DNA from 2 places in the Hydrogenophaga sp. RAC07 genome. Region 1 is predicted to be linked to the other one. Evidence: riboswitches for the same ligand, from Rfam matches in the RefSeq annotation. Region 1 holds a riboswitch; the other holds the start of a gene.

Region 1 (7,903 bases):
TGGGTTGGGAGTTGGTGAACGAGGTGCGGAAGACGTTGGGCGAGCACTGCGCACGGGTGGCCACGTGCACGCCGGCGTTGGGGATCAGGCTGAGCACGCCGCTGTCGCGTGCCACCTTGTGGATGCCCATCTGCACGCCGGAGTGGACCGTGCCCACGAGCACGTCGACCTTGTCGCGCTGCACCAGGCGGGTGGCGTTCTCGATGCCCTTGGCCGGGTTCGACTCGTCGTCGACCTTGAAGAACTCGACCTCTCGGCCGCCGAGCTTGCCGCCCTGTTCGTTGAGTGCCATGCGGAAGCCGTTTTCAATCGCCACGCCCAGCTGGGCGAAGGTGCCGGTGTAGGGCAGCATGAAACCCACGCGGACCTTGTCCGACTGTGCGCGCGCGAATTCGGGCAACAACAGGCCGGTGGACGCGGCGCCGATCACGGCAGCGCTTCGGGTCAGGACAAGTCGGCGAGTGGTCATTGGGGATCTCCAGGTGGGTTGGCGGAAAGCGATGAGGTGCAGGGGGAATGTAGACGGCGGGGTATCGATTGGCGATACAGAATAACCCGTACTTGAGGCTTGAACTATTTATATATGAATCGGCGAACGCCGGGTCAGGCGGTTGCGGGCAGTGCCAGTGCCAGCCAATCGCGCGCCCAGGCCGTGCACACCACCTCGGGTTCGGTGCCGGCGGAAGCGTCGTGGCGGAACACCTCGCCGATGCGCACCGCGCCCAGGTCGGCCAGGCGTTCATCGAAGCGCAGGCCGCCGTTGCAGAAGGTCTGGGGGTAGACGCTGTCGCCCAGCGCGATCACGCCATAACGCACGCTGCCCAGGAATTTGGGTTGGCTGGCCAGGGATTCGTAGAGATGGCGGGCGTTGTCGGGCACGTCGCCCGCGCCGTAGGTGGAGGAACAGATGACGTAAAGTGCATCTTCGTCAAACACCGAGATGTCCAGCCCATCCATCATGCGGACCTCGATGGACGGGACGAGATCCACGCAATCCATCTCGATGGCCTGTGCCACGTACTCGGCCGTGTTGGTCATGGTGCCGACCAGGATGAGGAGTTTTGAAGGGGTGCTCATAGGGGGTACAGGCAATATACTTCATGTTTTTCCGCCGGCCATCCGGGAAAACCCTTCGCTTTGGGTGGCTGGCCCGGCGCTACCCGTGCGGGTTGGTTGGGACGTTTCAGTGGGTTGTACATGCGTTTTCCAGAGTCAAGTTGCTGGTGGCCTCGTCACCACAGCTTCCCAAATCCGGGTCGGATGAACAGCCTGCTGAAAGTTCACATCCAGTGCCAACCATCCGGTACCCGCGAGAACCCACACCGCAGAGGTCATTCCATGCCGGGACAAACGTCCGCGCAACCAGGTGCGTCGGCATTGAGCGCGCTCAAGCGGGTTGTTTGCCGCACCGCACAGACTGCTGGTCAAGTGAATCCGCCGTTGGAAAGGAGCACCGTCGTGAGCCGCATCCTCGTGGTTTATTACTCCCTCAGCGGTCATACCGAATTCGTGGCCCGGCAGATCGCGGCCCGCTGCCACGAAGACCTGGAGCGCATCCAGGACCGCAACCCGCGACAGGGCGTTCTCGGGTACGTACGGTCCTCGTTCACGACTGGCCCTGACCGAACGCGCGGTGCCGCAATGCCAGCGCGATCCGGCCCTGCTGCGTTTCCTGCAGGACATCCAGCGCCAGCCGTCCTCGTCCGTCTCGCTGCCGCCCGCTTCTTGCACCCAACCTGTTTCCAACCGGAACCGATTCGTGTTGTGTGACATCGGGCGCGTTGGCGTCGGGTGCCGGGTGCAGCGGGGCCAGGCGCCACAGCGCTCCATGAACCGGGCAGCTCGGTCACCCCAAGGCCGCCACAGGCACCGCCAAGCCTGAGCGCATGCGTTCCCACTGCGCCACATGCTCGCCGAGCTGGTGCGCCGTGATGGCCGAGAGTGTCCAGCCCAGGTGGCCATGGCCGGTGTTGTAGAACACGTTGGCCTGTCTGCCCGCGCCCACGCGCGGCATCATGTCGGGCATCATGGGCCGCAGGCCGGCCCAGGGTTCCACCCTGCGGGTGCTCACACCCGGGAAACACTGGTTCACCCAGTTCACCAGCGGCCGGATGCGGTCGGCGCGGATGTCGAGGTTGATGCCGTTGAACTCGGCCGTGCCGGCCACACGGAATCGGTCCACACCGAGGCGGCTGGTCACCAGCTTGGTCTCGTCGTCCAGCAAGCTCACCTGCGGCGCGGCGGCCTGACTCTGTTCGTCGTTCAGCATCACGGTGATGGAGTAGCCCTTGACCGGATACACGTTGAGCCGGTCGCCGAGCTGGGCGCCGAGCGCGCGGCTGTGCACGCCGGCACTGATCACCACGGCGTCGGCATTCACCACCTGCCCGTCGGACAGCGTCACCTTCGCGTTGGTGCCGGTGCTGCGCACGCGGGCCACCGTCTGGCCGGTCATGAGATGCACGCCCATCCGTGCACAGGCCTTGCTCAGGCCGTGGGTGAACTTGTGGATGTCGCCGGTGCTGTCGCTCTCGGTGTAGTAGCCGCCGAAGTAGTCGCCTTGCAGGGTGGGCTCGATGGCGCGCATCTCGTCGGGCGTGACGGCGCGGCGCGGCAGGCCGCCTTCGGCCAGCAGCCTGGAGACTTCGCCCGCGTGCTCGAAGCCGGCGCGGTCGCGGTAGATGTGCAGGATGCCTTGGCGCTTCAGGTCGAAGTCGATGCCCTCGGCCCGTGCCCAGCCGAACAGGTGCTCGCGTGCCGCGATGGCCAGGCGCGTGGTGGCCACGGTGTTGCTGCGGTACTTGGGGATGGACGCGACGAACTCGGCGAACCAGCTGAGCTTGTGCCAGCTCGGGGTGGGGTTGACGAGCAGCGGTGCGTCGGCCTTGAACATCCACTTCAGGCCCTTGAGCAGGGTGGAAGGATGGGTCCAGACCTCGGCGTTGGAGGCCGAGAGCTGGCCGCCGTTGGCATGGCTGGTTTCCATGCCCGCGTAGCGGTGTTTTTCAATCAGGGTGACCTGGTGGCCCTGACGGGCCAGGGCGTAGGCGCTGGTGACGCCGGTGATGCCGCCGCCGATGACGATGAGGTGTGCCATGGGAATCTCGCTTGCAGAGTCGTCAAACAATGGAGGACACAGTCCGCACACCGTGTGCGGACCATGACCCCCTCTGTTTGTGACCTGAGAGATTCACCGGCCCCTGGGGCTGGCTTGCTCCTGCGGTGGGCCGGGGGACGAATCCCGGCCACTCTTCAGAGTGTGTTGCGTGTCGACCGGTCCTTTTGCCTGAGAGTTTCCGGGGCGGTTGCTCCTTCGGCGCCAGCCTGCTTTTCAGGCCAGTCTCTCCCGGTCGACGTGTTTGAGGCGCTTATTGTGCCTGCAGCTGGATCGACTTCGCGATGGCGCGGAACTGCTGGATGCCGTCGGCGTAGGCCTGGTCCACCGCCTTGAGTGACAGCGGCTTGGCCAGCAGCTGGCTGTTCGCTTCCAGCGCCTGGTGCACGCCGGGATCGGCCAGCGTTTCGGTGATGGCCTTGTGCAGCGTGGTCACCACCGGCTCCGGGGTGTCCTTCTTCACGAAGTAGCCGGTCCAGATGTTGAAGGTGAAGTTCTTGAGCTGGGTGCTCTCGGTGATGGCGGGGTAGCTCTTCACGTTCTCGAGCCGCTCGCTGTTGAGCATGGCCAGCACCTTGACGCGGCCGCTCTTGTGCATGTCGTCGTACTTCTTGCCGTAGGGCGCCAGGAAAAAGTCGACCTGGCTGGCCAGCAGGTCCTGCTCGGCCGGCGCTGCGCCCTTGTACGGCACATGCACCATGGGAATGCCGGTGACCTTGGACAGGTGCTCGCCGAGCAGGTGGTAGAACGAGCCGGGGCCGACGCTGGCGTAGGTCAGGGGCCGGCCCTGCTGCGCCGCCTTGCGGGCCTGGTCCAGGAACTCGTCCACGGTGCTGGCGGGGAAGTCCTTGCGGGCGAGAAACGCGATCTGCGCGGTGGCGATCATCTGCACCAGACGGAAGTCCTCGCTCTTGAACTTGATGGACGCAATGGCCAAGGGCGCGAGGATGAGTTCGTTGGGTGAACCCTGGAACACGGTGTAGCCGTCGCTGGCACCGTTGAGCACTTTCTGCGCGGCAATCGACCCGCTGGCTCCACCCAGGTTCTCAATGACGACCGGCTGGCCCAGTTGTTTGCCCAGGGTGTTGTTGACCGAGCGCGCGATCACGTCCGACAGGCCACCAGCCGGGTAGGGCACCATCAGCGTCACCGGCCGGGTGGGGTAGCTCTGCGCCTGTGCTGCGCCGGATACGCTGGCCAGGGCGATGGCCGCCGCGGCCACCAGGGTTTTGAAGGGGCTGTTCATGGGTGTCTCCAGTGGGTTGTTCAGGGTGGGTTGGGGGAAAGCAGCGTGTTGACCAGCGCGATCCAGTACGCGGCGCCGGTGGCGATGTTGTGGTCGTTGAAGTCGTAGGCGGGGTTGTGCACCATGCAGGCGCCGGGCTCCTGGCCGGCGCCGTTGCCGATGAACAAATAGCTGCCCGGCACACGCTCCAACATGAAGGCAAAGTCTTCGCTGCCGGTGAGCATGGGGCCCTGGGCCACCACCTGCTCGGGCGGAAAATGCGCCTGTGCCACCGCGAGGGCCAGCTCGGTCTGCCGAGCGTCGTTGACCAGCACCGCGTAGCCGGGGCGCCAGTCGATCTCGGCGCGCACACCGAAGCTCTCGGCCTGCAGGCGAACCAGGTCGCGGATGCGTTGCTCGACGCTGCGACGCACCTGCGGGTCCAGGGCACGCACGCTCAGCTCCAGCCGGGCCGAGGCGGGAATCACGTTGTTGGCCTGGCCCGCGTGCACGGCGCCCACGGTGACCACGGCCGGCTGCATCGGGTCCACATGGCGCGAGACGATGGTCTGCAGCGCCATGACGATGGACGCCGCCGCGACCACCACGTCGGTCGCCTTGTGGGGCATGGCGCCATGGCCGCCCATGCCGTGCAGCGTGACGGTGGCGTAGTCGGAAGAGGCCATCGTCGCTCCGCTGCGAAACACCAGCTGGCCCTGCGCGAAGCCGGGCATGTTGTGCATGGCAAAGATGGCGTCGCAGGGGAAACGCTCGAACAGGCCGTCCTCCATCATCTTCAGGGCGCCACCACCGCCTTCTTCGGCGGGCTGGAAGATCAGGTTGAGTGTGCCGTCGAACCTGCCTTGTGTGGCCAGGTGCTGCGCGGCGGCCAGCAGCATGGCGGTGTGGCCGTCGTGACCGCAGGCGTGCATCACGCCGTGGTGGCAACTGGACCAGTCGGTGCCGCTGTCCTCGACGATGGGCAGCGCGTCCATGTCCGCGCGCAGTCCGATGACCCGCGTGGAGCTGCCGCGGCGCAGCTGGCCCACCACCCCGGTGCCGCCCAGGCCGGTAATCACCGCGTAACCCCAGGCCTGCAGCTTCTGCGCCACCAGGGCACTGGTGCGGTGCTCGTCGAAGGCCAGTTCGGGATGGCGGTGGATGTCGCGCCGCAGTGCGACGAACTCCTGAACTGCAAGATCGCTGAGACGTTCCAAGGCAGGTGCTCCGGCTGAGGGGTCGTGGGAAGCGGCATTCAAAGCCGCTGGCGACCAGGTTTCATGAACTTTGCTGGATGCTAGAAAGCGATGGGCTTAAAGTCCAATGCATTGCAGATCAATGATCAATAACTTTCACTGAGGGCTTGACATGACGCTGGTGCAGCTCAGGCATTTCGTGGTGCTGGCCGAGGTCGGAACGTTTGTGCAGGCAGCGGCGGCCCTGTTCTTGACCCAGCCTGCGCTCACCCGCAGCATCCATGCGCTGGAGGAAGAGTTGGGCGGCGCCTTGTTCGACCGCCTTGGGCGGCGCATTTCGCTGACCCCTTTCGGTGACGAGGTGCTGGTACGCGCAAGGCGTCTGGTGAGCGACGCCGAGGCGCTCAAACAGGCTGGCCAGGGGCTGCACGCGGGTCTCATCGGGCAGCTTCGTGTGGGCCTGAGCTCGGCGCCAGGCGCGCTGCTGAGCACCCCGCTGATGCTGCACATGGCCGAGCACCACCCCCGGTTGCAGCTTCAGATCTCTCGCGGCAACACCGCCGTGCTGCTCCATGCACTACGCGAACAACAACTGGACGCGGCGATCGTCGACATCCGCGACATGCGTCCTTCGGCCGAACTGAAGGTGTCGCTGGCGTTTGAACTGAGCGCAGGATTTCTGGTGAGGCCGAACCACCCCCTGGCGCAACGAGGCGGTCCGGTGGGCCTCGAGGATGTCATGGCCTACCCGGTGGCATCCACGCCCTTGAGTGACGAGGTTGCCCGCATGCTGATTGCCCGCTACGGCCCGCAAGCCAACCCGGACGACATGGTTACGCTGCGCTGCGACGAGACCATGAGCATCGTCGACGTGGCGCGACGCAGCAACGCCATCGTGCTCACCGTCAACGCAGCGGCGGTCGATCTGATCCGGCTGGAGGTGTCACCCAGTCTCGATGCCACGGCGCGGTTCGGGCTGGTCACTTCAGCGAAGCGTCAGGAGGCGCCTGCCCTTCGCATCCTGCGCTCCCAGCTGCCCTGCTGGACAGCCGCTCTCACATGCGCGCCATGACCTGATTCGAAAAGGGGGCTTCGACGGCAACAAGCGCCGCGTGGAGCTTGTTCAGCGTCGGCTGTCTCCGCCGCGGCATGGAGGTGATGCGAAGGCTCGGCACGCACATCAAAGGGACGTGAGAACGCACGCGACCAGAAGGCGTGCGGCATGCCCTGCTGGCGGTATGCATGTTCAACGTGTATGCGTTCTTTGCCCACGGAGATGGATCCGGGGTCGAACCTGGCCGCCTTGCGGGCAGACTTCCCGACCTGGCAAGCGCGGTCGGTGTGTGCACCCTAGAATCCAGCCATGCGCCGCCTGATCATCCTCGTCCTGTGCCTGCTGCTGCCCCTGCAGGGCTTTGCGGTCTGGCAGGCACCTGCGTCACCATGCCCCATGCAGGACATGATGGCCATGGTGGAGGAGGTCGGTGAGACGGCAGACGCCTTGGCCGAGGCCATGGAAGACTGCTGCAACGACATGGCCACCTTTGAGCTCACGGGCCAGCCCTGCAAGAGCGTACAGAGCTGCGCCGCGCCCGCGGCCGGCCTGCTTTCCATCCCATCCCTCGTGGCCCAGACGCCGGCCACCCTGGACCCTCAAGCGCCCGCCTGGCGCAGCCTTCCTCCGGGCGCGACCACGCGCCTCTGGCGCCCTCCCACTTCCGTCTGAACCCCCGCACAGTGCAGGCCACCGCCCGGTGGTGCTGCTGTCGCACGTTGCCAGGGTCTTTGCGCCCGGGCGTGCCTGCTCCGGAGCTCAGCCATGGAACACCTTTCGATTCTTTTCGCACGCGCCGTGCTGGCCCTCGCGGGCTTTCTCGCCGTGCTCCCGCCCGCCATTGCCGATGAGCCCCTGAGCCTGAGCGCCGCAGTGAGCGCAGCTGTGGCCCGCTCGCGCAGCCTCGATGCCCTGAGCGCCGCCGCGCAGGGCGCTCGCGAGATGGCGGTGGCGGCCGCGCAGCGGCCCGACCCGGTGCTGCGCCTCTCGCTGGACAACCTGCCGGTGGACGGGCCCGAGCGCTTCAGCACCACGCGCGACTTCATGAGCATGCGTTCGATCGCCCTCATGCAGACCCTGCCCGGCGCGGACAAGCGCCGCGCGCGAGGCGAGCGCTTCGAGCGCGAAGCCGATGCCGCCCTGAGCGAACGCGCGCAGCGGGTGGCCAGGCTGCAGACCGAGGTGGCGCAGGCCTGGCTGGAGCGGTACATGCAAGAGCAGCGTTGGTTGTTGCTGCAGGCGCAGATCACCGAGGCGCGTGTGCTGGTGCAGACCACCGAGGCGGCTCTTCGCGGTGGTCGCGGCACCGCTTC
Region 2 (7,903 bases), 720 kb from region 1:
ACGCCGATCTGCGGCAGCACCTTCAGGCCGGCCATGGACGCGATGTTGACGATGCGCCCACCCACATAGGTACCGGGCGCCGCACCCTTGGCACGAGCCAGCATGCGCTTGCCCACCTCTTGCGCCACGAAAAAAGCACCCTTGGTGTTGGTGTTGAAGATGAAGTCGTAGTCTTCCTCGCTCACGTCCTGCAGACGCTGCGTGGTGCTCACGCCGGAATTGTTGACGAGGATGTCGATCGCGCCGACCTCCGTTTCGGCGTGTGCCACCGCGGCCTTGATGGAGGCCTGGTCGGTCACGTCCATGGCCACCACGTGGGCGTCGCCGCCTTCGGCTTCGATGTGTGCGCGCAGGGCCATGAGGCGGTCGGTGCGGCGGCTGGCGAGCACCACGGCCGCGCCGGCTTTGGCCAGGGTTTTGGCGAACTGTTCGCCCAGCCCGCCCGATGCCCCGGTGATCAAGGCCACGCGGCCCGACAAGTCCATGCTGTATGCCACGATGCAAGTCCTCAGTAGAAATTAGTACGACCGTTCGATTTTTTGCGGGTGCCGCATAAAATGCTGTCTGTCGAGTGACACGCAAGGCACACTCTGCGCCTTCTTGAAAATCATTATCAGCGAGACCCCCCGATGACCCACGATGAATTGCTGGCCCAGTTCGGCCCCCGCGAAGCCATGGAATACGACGTGGTCGTGGTCGGTGGCGGCCCCGCAGGCCTGTCCACCGCCATCCGCCTCAAGCAGCTGGCCACCGAGAAGGGCAGCGAGATCAATGTGTGTGTGCTGGAAAAAGGCTCTGAGCCCGGCGCGCACATTCTGAGTGGCGCGGTGATGGACCCGATCGCCATCACCGAACTGTTCCCCGACTGGAAAGAACGTGGCGCCCCGTTGCACCAGCCCGTGACGGGCGATGACTTGCTGGTGCTCACCGAGACCGGCGCCACCCGCACGCCCGACTGGCTGATGCCGCGCAACTTCCACAACGACGGTTGTTATGTGATCAGCCTGGGCGCGGTCACCAAGTGGCTGGGCGAGCAGGCCGAAGCCCTGGGTGTGGAAATCTTCCCGGGCTTCACCGCGGCCGAAGTGCTCTACAACGAGGACGGCTCCGTCAAGGGTGTGGCCACCGGCCACCTGGGCCTGGGCAAGGACGGCGAGCCCACCGGCCACTTCCAGCTCGGCATGGAGCTGCACGCCAAGTACACCGTGTTTGCCGAAGGCGCGCGCGGTCACCTGGGCAAACAGCTCATCGCCAAATACAAGCTCACCGAGGGCAAGGACGCGCAGACGTTTGCCATCGGCATCAAGGAGCTGTGGGAAATCCCGGCCGAGAAGGCCAAGCCCGGCCTGGTGGTGCACACCGCCGGCTGGCCCATGGACGCCGACACCTTCGGCGGTGGTTTCCTCTACCACCTCGAAGGCAACAAGGTCACGCTGGGCCTGGTGGTCGGCCTGGACTACCAGAACCCCTGGATGTCGCCGTTCGAAGAAATGCAGCGCTGGAAAACGCACCCCAGCATCCTCGCGCACATCGAAGGCGGCAAGCGCCTGGGCTACGGCGCGCGCGCGCTGAACAACGGCACGCCACAGGCCCTGCCCAAGCTGGTGTTTCCGGGTGGCGCCATGGTGGGCTGCAACGCCGGCTTTCTGAACGCCGCGCGCATCAAGGGCAGCCACGCGGCCATCAAGAGCGGCATGCTCTGCGCCGAAGCCGCGTTTGAAGCGGTGACCGCCGGCCGCCAGAGCGACGAGCTTTCCGGATTCACCGAGCGCTTCGAGAAAAGCTGGCTGCATGAGGAGCTCTGGACCTACCGCAACTTCAAGAACTGGTTCAAGAAGAGCCCGTTGCTGGGCAAGCTCATGACCGGTGTGGAGCACTGGTTCCTGCCCAAGGTGGGCGTGAAGACGCCGCCCTGGACGCTGCACAACACCACACCCGACCACCTGAAGCTGCGCCCGGCCGACGAGATGCCGAAGATCACGTACCCCAAGCCCGACGGCAAGATCACCTTCGACAAGCTCTCCAGCGTGTTCGTGTCCAACACCAACCACGAAGAGAACCAGCCGGCCCACCTCACGCTCAAGAACAACAGCGTGCCGGTGCAGATCAACCTGGCCAAGTACGCCGGCCCCGAGAGCCGCTACTGCCCGGCAGGCGTCTACGAGTACGTGAAGAACGACGACAACACCGACCGCCTGCAGATCAACGCGCAGAACTGCGTGCACTGCAAGACCTGCGACATCAAGGATCCGACGCAGAACATCGTGTGGGTCACGCCCGAGGGGGGCGGTGGACCGAACTACGCGGGCATGTGAGCGAAGTCACGGCCTTCCGGGATTCCTTCGACAAGCCGCCTCCGGGCGGCTTTTTCACGTCTGTGTTTCACCGCGTCGTCACATGGCCTGACCACAGTGCGGGCTTCTGCCATCACACGCTGCCACACCATGCTGAACAAGACCGACAAAGGCCGCGCCGAGCTGCAACCCGGCCAACGCACGCTGGGCCAGCGCGAGCGCGCCGTGCTGCTGGTGGCGGACGGTCGCAAGGCCACGGCCTCGCTGCAGGCGCTCTTTGGAGGCCTGGGCGCCGGGATCGTGCGCGAGTTGCTGGCCCAGGGCTACATCGTTGACGAGGCCCCACCTGCGCCTGCAACGCCATCACCGCAGGAACCGGCGGGCACCAAAGCCTCGGTTGACGCCTTTTCGGGACCGCGTTCACTGGCCAGCGCACGCATGTTTTTGTTCGACATCAGCGAGCGCATGTTCGCTCCACGCCACAAGGAGATGGCTGCGCAGTTCCGGGACGCGTTGCGCGAAGCGCGTGACGCGGCTGCCATGCTGGCGGTGAGCCGCGACATGCTCATGGCCATCGAGGGCATGGCGGGCGCGGCACGGGCCGACGCGATCAGCGAACGCCTGGCCAAGCTGCTGCCCGAATCCACCCTGGAAAGCACCTGAGCAACCCTTTTCAGGATGCCGTCGGCTACACTCGGCCGGGTCAGGAGAGCGCCGCCCCCGAGGTGGCCGCCGAAGGCGCAGGAGGTCACCCATGTGGCCCTGAACGCTCAGGCAAAAGGACTGGCAAACACGGGTCGCGAGGCCGGTGTACCCCCCTGGAGAGAGATCGCTCATCGAGGCGATCCACCGAAGGAGCAAACGCGGCATCGCCCGCGTGAATCTCTCAGGTAAAGCGGACAGTGGGGCAGCGCACGGATGAACCGTGTTCCGCCCCCTTGGGGCCTGCCCCTTTTGCCTGCGAGCCCTCCGTGTCCGACACCGATCTCCTCAAGACCCCGTTGCACGCCCTGCACACCGAACTCGGCGCCCGCATGGTGCCGTTTGCCGGCTACAGCATGCCGGTGCAGTACCCCGCCGGCCTGATGGCTGAACACCACCACACCCGCGCAGCCGCCGGCCTGTTCGATGTCTCGCACATGGGCCAGCTGAGGCTGGTGGGCGCGGATGCTGCCGCGGCCTTCGAGTCGCTGATGCCGGTGGACGTGATCGATCTGGCCGTGGGCAAGCAGCGCTACGGCCTGCTGCTCAACGACGTCGGCGGCATCATCGACGACCTGATGTTCGTGAACCGGGGCACCGACCTCTTCGTGATCGTCAACGGTGCCTGCAAACACGGCGACCTGGCCCACATCATCGAGCGCATCGGCAGCCGCTGCACCGTCGAGCCCCAGTTCGATCGCGGCCTGCTTGCCCTGCAAGGCCCACAAGCTGTGACGGCGCTTCAGCGGCTCGTGCCCGGCGTGGACAAGCTGGTCTTCATGACCGGCGGCGCCTTCAACTGGCAAGGCGCCGACCTCTTCATCACCCGCAGCGGCTACACCGGCGAAGACGGCTTCGAGATCTCGGTGCCGGCTGCGAGCGCCGAGGCCTTCGCCCGCGCCCTGCTGGCCGAGCCCGAGGTGAAACCGGTGGGTCTGGGCGCCCGCAACTCGCTGCGCCTGGAAGCCGGCCTGTGCCTCTACGGCAACGACATCGACACCACCACCACGCCGGTGGAAGCCGCGCTCAACTGGGCGATGCAGAAAGTGCGTCGCACCGGTGGCGCGCGAGCGGGCGGCTTTCCGGGTGCGGCGCGTGTGCTCGCGCAGCTCGATGGCACCGAGCCGTTGCAACGCAAGCGTGTCGGTTTGATCGCGCTCGAACGTGTTCCCGTGCGTGACCACACCGCGCTGCAAACCCCCGGCGGCGAGACCATCGGCGAAGTCACCAGCGGCCTGCTCGGCCCCAGCGCCGACAAGCCCGTGGCCATGGGCTATGTGAGCCCCGCACACGCGGCCTTGGGCACGCGCCTGCACGCCATGGTGCGCGGCAAGCCGGTGCCCATGGAAGTCAGCGCCATGCCCTTTGTGCCCAACCGCTACTTCCGCGGTTGAATCCCTGTCCCTCTTCTTTTTTCAGGAGCTTTCCCATGACCACCAAGTACACCGAAGACCACGAATGGATCAGCGTTGACGGCGACATCGCCACCGTCGGCATCACCGTGCATGCGCAGGACGCGCTGGGCGACGTGGTGTTTGTCGACCTGCCCGAGGTGGGCAAGAGCTTTGCGCAGAAGGACGTGGCCGGCGTTGTCGAGTCCGTCAAGGCCGCGGCCGACGTGTACATGCCCGTGAGCGGTGAAGTGACCGAGGTCAACGAAGCCCTGCGCGCCGACCCCTCGCTGGCCAACAGCGACCCGCTCAAGAGCGGCTGGTTCTTCAAGGTCAAGCTGTCCGACCCGGCACAGGTCGACGCCCTGCTCGACGAGACCGCCTACGCCGCCTTCTCATCCAACGCCTGAACCATTCCGCCGGAGCCTTTCCATGCTGATGCCGTCTGTCAAACCCCTGGATGAACTCGAGAACCCGTCCGAGTTCGTGGCCCGCCACATCGGCATCGGCGAAGCCGACGAAGCGCTGATGCTCTCGGTCATCGGCGAGGCCTCGCGCCGCGCGCTGATCGACGGCATCGTGCCGCGCAGCATCGCGCGCAGCCAGGGCATGCAGCTGCCACCGGCCATCACCGAAGCCGCCGCACTGGTCGAGCTGAAGGCGATTGCCGAGCAGAACCAGCTGCTCAAGAGCTTCATCGGGCAGGGTTACCACGGCACCCACACACCGGGCGTGATCCTGCGCAACGTGCTGGAGAACCCCGCCTGGTACACCGCCTACACGCCCTACCAGGCCGAGATCTCGCAGGGGCGCATGGAAGCGCTGATCAACTTCCAGACCATGGTGTGCGACCTCACCGGCATGGCGATTGCCAACGCCTCCATGCTCGACGAAGCGACCGCCGCCGCCGAGGCGATGACGCTGGCCAAACGCTCCGTGAAAAGCAAGGGCAACACCATCGTGGTGGCGGGCGACTGCCACCCGCAAACCATCGAGGTGGTGCAGACGCGTGCCGCGCCGCTGGGCATCCAGGTGCTGGTGGCCAACTCGGCCGCCGAGTGGAACGCAGCGCTGGCCGACGACGGCTACTTTGCCGTGCTCGCGCAGTACCCGAGCACCAGCGGCCGCATTGAAGACCTGGCCGCCGATGTGAAGACGGTGCAAGGCAAAGGCGCAGCCTTCATCGCCGCCGCCGATTTGCTGGCGCTCACCCTCATCACGCCGCCGGGCGAATGGGGCGCCGACATCGTGGTGGGCACCACCCAGCGCTTCGGCATGCCCATGGGCGCGGGCGGACCCCACGCTGCCTTCATGGCCTGCCGCGACGAGTTCAAGCGCTCGCTGCCCGGCCGTCTGGTCGGTGTGAGCGTGGACGCCCACGGCAACCCCACCTACCGCCTTGCGCTGCAAACGCGCGAGCAGCACATCCGCCGCGAAAAGGCCACGTCCAACATCTGCACGGCGCAGGTGCTGCCGGCGGTGGTGGCCAGCATGTACGCCGTGTACCACGGACCCGCGGGACTCAAGCGCATTGCGCAGCGCGTGGCCGCCTACACGGCGGTGCTGGCACAGGGCCTGGAGCAACTGGGCTGGACGCCCACCAGCGAGAGCGCCTTCGACACGCTCACCTTCAAGGCCGGTGACCGCGCCGCCACGCTGCTGCAGCGCGCGGTGGACGCCGGCATGAACCTTCGCCTGAGCTGGGGCGAGTACGTGGGCATCACGCTGGACGAGACCACCACGCGCGAAGACATCGAAAAACTGTGGGGCGTGTTCGCGCTGCACGGCCAGAGCCTGCCCGGTTTTGCCGAATTCGAAAAAGGCATCGAGCCGCGCATTCCCACCGAGCTGCGCCGCACCAGCGCCTACCTCACGCACCCGGTGTTCCACAGCCACCATTCCGAGACCGGCATGCTGCGCTACATCCGCGCGCTCTCCGACAAGGACCTGGCGCTGGACCGCAGCATGATCCCGCTGGGCTCTTGCACCATGAAGCTCAACGCCACCAGCGAGATGATTCCCATCACCTGGCCGGGCTTTGCCAACGTGCACCCGTTCGCGCCCGCCAGCCAGTCGCTCGGCTACAAGAAACTCGACGAACAGCTGCGCGCCTGGCTCTGCCAGGCCACGGGCTACGCCGGCATCAGCCTGCAGCCCAACGCCGGCTCGCAGGGCGAATACGCCGGCCTGCTGGTGATTCAGGCGTACCACGCCTCGCGCGGCGAACACCACCGCAACATCTGCCTGATCCCCAGCAGCGCGCACGGCACCAACCCGGCCAGCGCGCAGATGGTGGGCATGCAGGTCGTGGTCACCAAGTGCGACGAGAACGGCAACGTGGACATGGCCGACCTGCAGGCCAAGTGCGAACAGCACAGCGCCAACCTGGCGGCGGTGATGATCACCTACCCCAGCACGCACGGCGTGTTCGAGACCACGGTCAAGGAACTCTGCGCGCTGGTGCACCGGCACGGCGGGCGCGTGTACGTGGACGGCGCCAACATGAACGCGCTGGTCGGCGTGGCCGCGCCCGGCGAGTTCGGCGGCGACGTGAGCCACCTCAACCTGCACAAGACCTTCTGCATTCCCCACGGCGGTGGCGGCCCGGGCGTGGGCCCGGTGTGCGTGGTCGAAGACCTCGTGCCCTTCCTGCCCGGGCATGCCACGGGCGGCCTGCCGGTGAACGGCGTGGGCGCCATCTCGGCGGCTCCGCTGGGCAACGCGGCCGTGCTGCCGATCAGCTGGATGTACATCCGCATGATGGGCGCCGACGGCCTGAAGCACGCGACCGAAGCGGCCATCCTCGCGGCCAACTACATCAGCAAGCGCCTCGCACCCCACTACCCCACGCTCTACGCCAGCGCCAACGGGCATGTGGCGCATGAATGCATCCTGGACCTGCGCCACTTCAAGGACACCAGTGGCGTGATGGCCGAGGACGTGGCCAAGCGCCTGATGGACTACGGTTTCCACGCGCCCACGCTGTCCTTCCCGGTGGCCAACACGCTGATGGTGGAACCCACGGAGAGCGAGACGCTGGAGGAGCTGGACCGCTTCATCGACGCGATGATCGCGATCCGCGAAGAGATCCGCCTCGTGGAAGCCGGCGCCTGGCCGCAGGACGACAACCCGCTGAAGAACGCGCCGCACACGGCGGCGAGCCTCATGACGGCCGACTGGTCACACCCCTATGCGCGCGACGTGGGTGCGGCGAGCACCTCGACCCGGGCGCACGCCAAGTACTGGCCGCCGGTGGGGCGTGTGGACAACGTGTATGGGGATCGCAACCTGTTCTGCAGTTGCGTGCCCCTGTCTGAATACCCGGTCTGATTTCCGGGTCCTCGCCCGCCCATCGGGTGGGTGAGGTCGGCTGGAGCGGTCCCAAGCCTCACAATCGGGAACCCCCCGAAGCGACACCATGACCACCCCAGCCCTGCGCGTGCTGAGCCTCATCCCCCCGATGACGCAGCTCAACACGCCCTACCCCTCCACCGCCTACATCACCGGCTTCCTGCG

What was found. Region 1 has a riboswitch for glycine ahead of BSY239_RS09175 (D-amino acid dehydrogenase). Riboswitches for the same ligand answer to the same signal wherever they lie in the genome.
Region 2: it holds a riboswitch for glycine, as region 1 does, so the genes downstream of both, gcvT (glycine cleavage system aminomethyltransferase GcvT) here and BSY239_RS09175 (D-amino acid dehydrogenase) in region 1, are expected to answer to the same signal.

Annotation. Positions count from the first base shown of each region.
Region 1 covers NZ_CP016449.1:1,960,818-1,968,720, reverse strand. Annotated here, with positions in the region: gene BSY239_RS09185 (ABC transporter substrate-binding protein) at 1-469, opposite strand, end outside; gene BSY239_RS09180 (flavodoxin domain-containing protein) at 604-1,077, opposite strand; gene BSY239_RS09175 (D-amino acid dehydrogenase) at 1,847-3,097, opposite strand; glycine riboswitch at 3,265-3,359, opposite strand; gene BSY239_RS09170 (tripartite tricarboxylate transporter substrate binding protein) at 3,369-4,361, opposite strand; gene BSY239_RS09165 (M20 aminoacylase family protein) at 4,382-5,557, opposite strand; gene BSY239_RS09160 (LysR family transcriptional regulator) at 5,709-6,608, shown strand; gene BSY239_RS09155 (hypothetical protein) at 6,900-7,262, shown strand; gene BSY239_RS09150 (TolC family protein) at 7,356-7,903, shown strand, end outside.
Region 2 covers NZ_CP016449.1:1,240,570-1,248,472, reverse strand. Annotated here, with positions in the region: gene BSY239_RS05815 (SDR family oxidoreductase) at 1-497, opposite strand, end outside; gene BSY239_RS05810 (electron transfer flavoprotein-ubiquinone oxidoreductase) at 630-2,315, shown strand; gene BSY239_RS05805 (hypothetical protein) at 2,445-2,957, shown strand; glycine riboswitch at 2,989-3,090, shown strand; glycine riboswitch at 3,103-3,207, shown strand; gene gcvT (glycine cleavage system aminomethyltransferase GcvT) at 3,266-4,390, shown strand; gene gcvH (glycine cleavage system protein GcvH) at 4,426-4,797, shown strand; gene gcvP (aminomethyl-transferring glycine dehydrogenase) at 4,820-7,717, shown strand; gene BSY239_RS05785 (B12-binding domain-containing radical SAM protein) at 7,806-7,903, shown strand, end outside.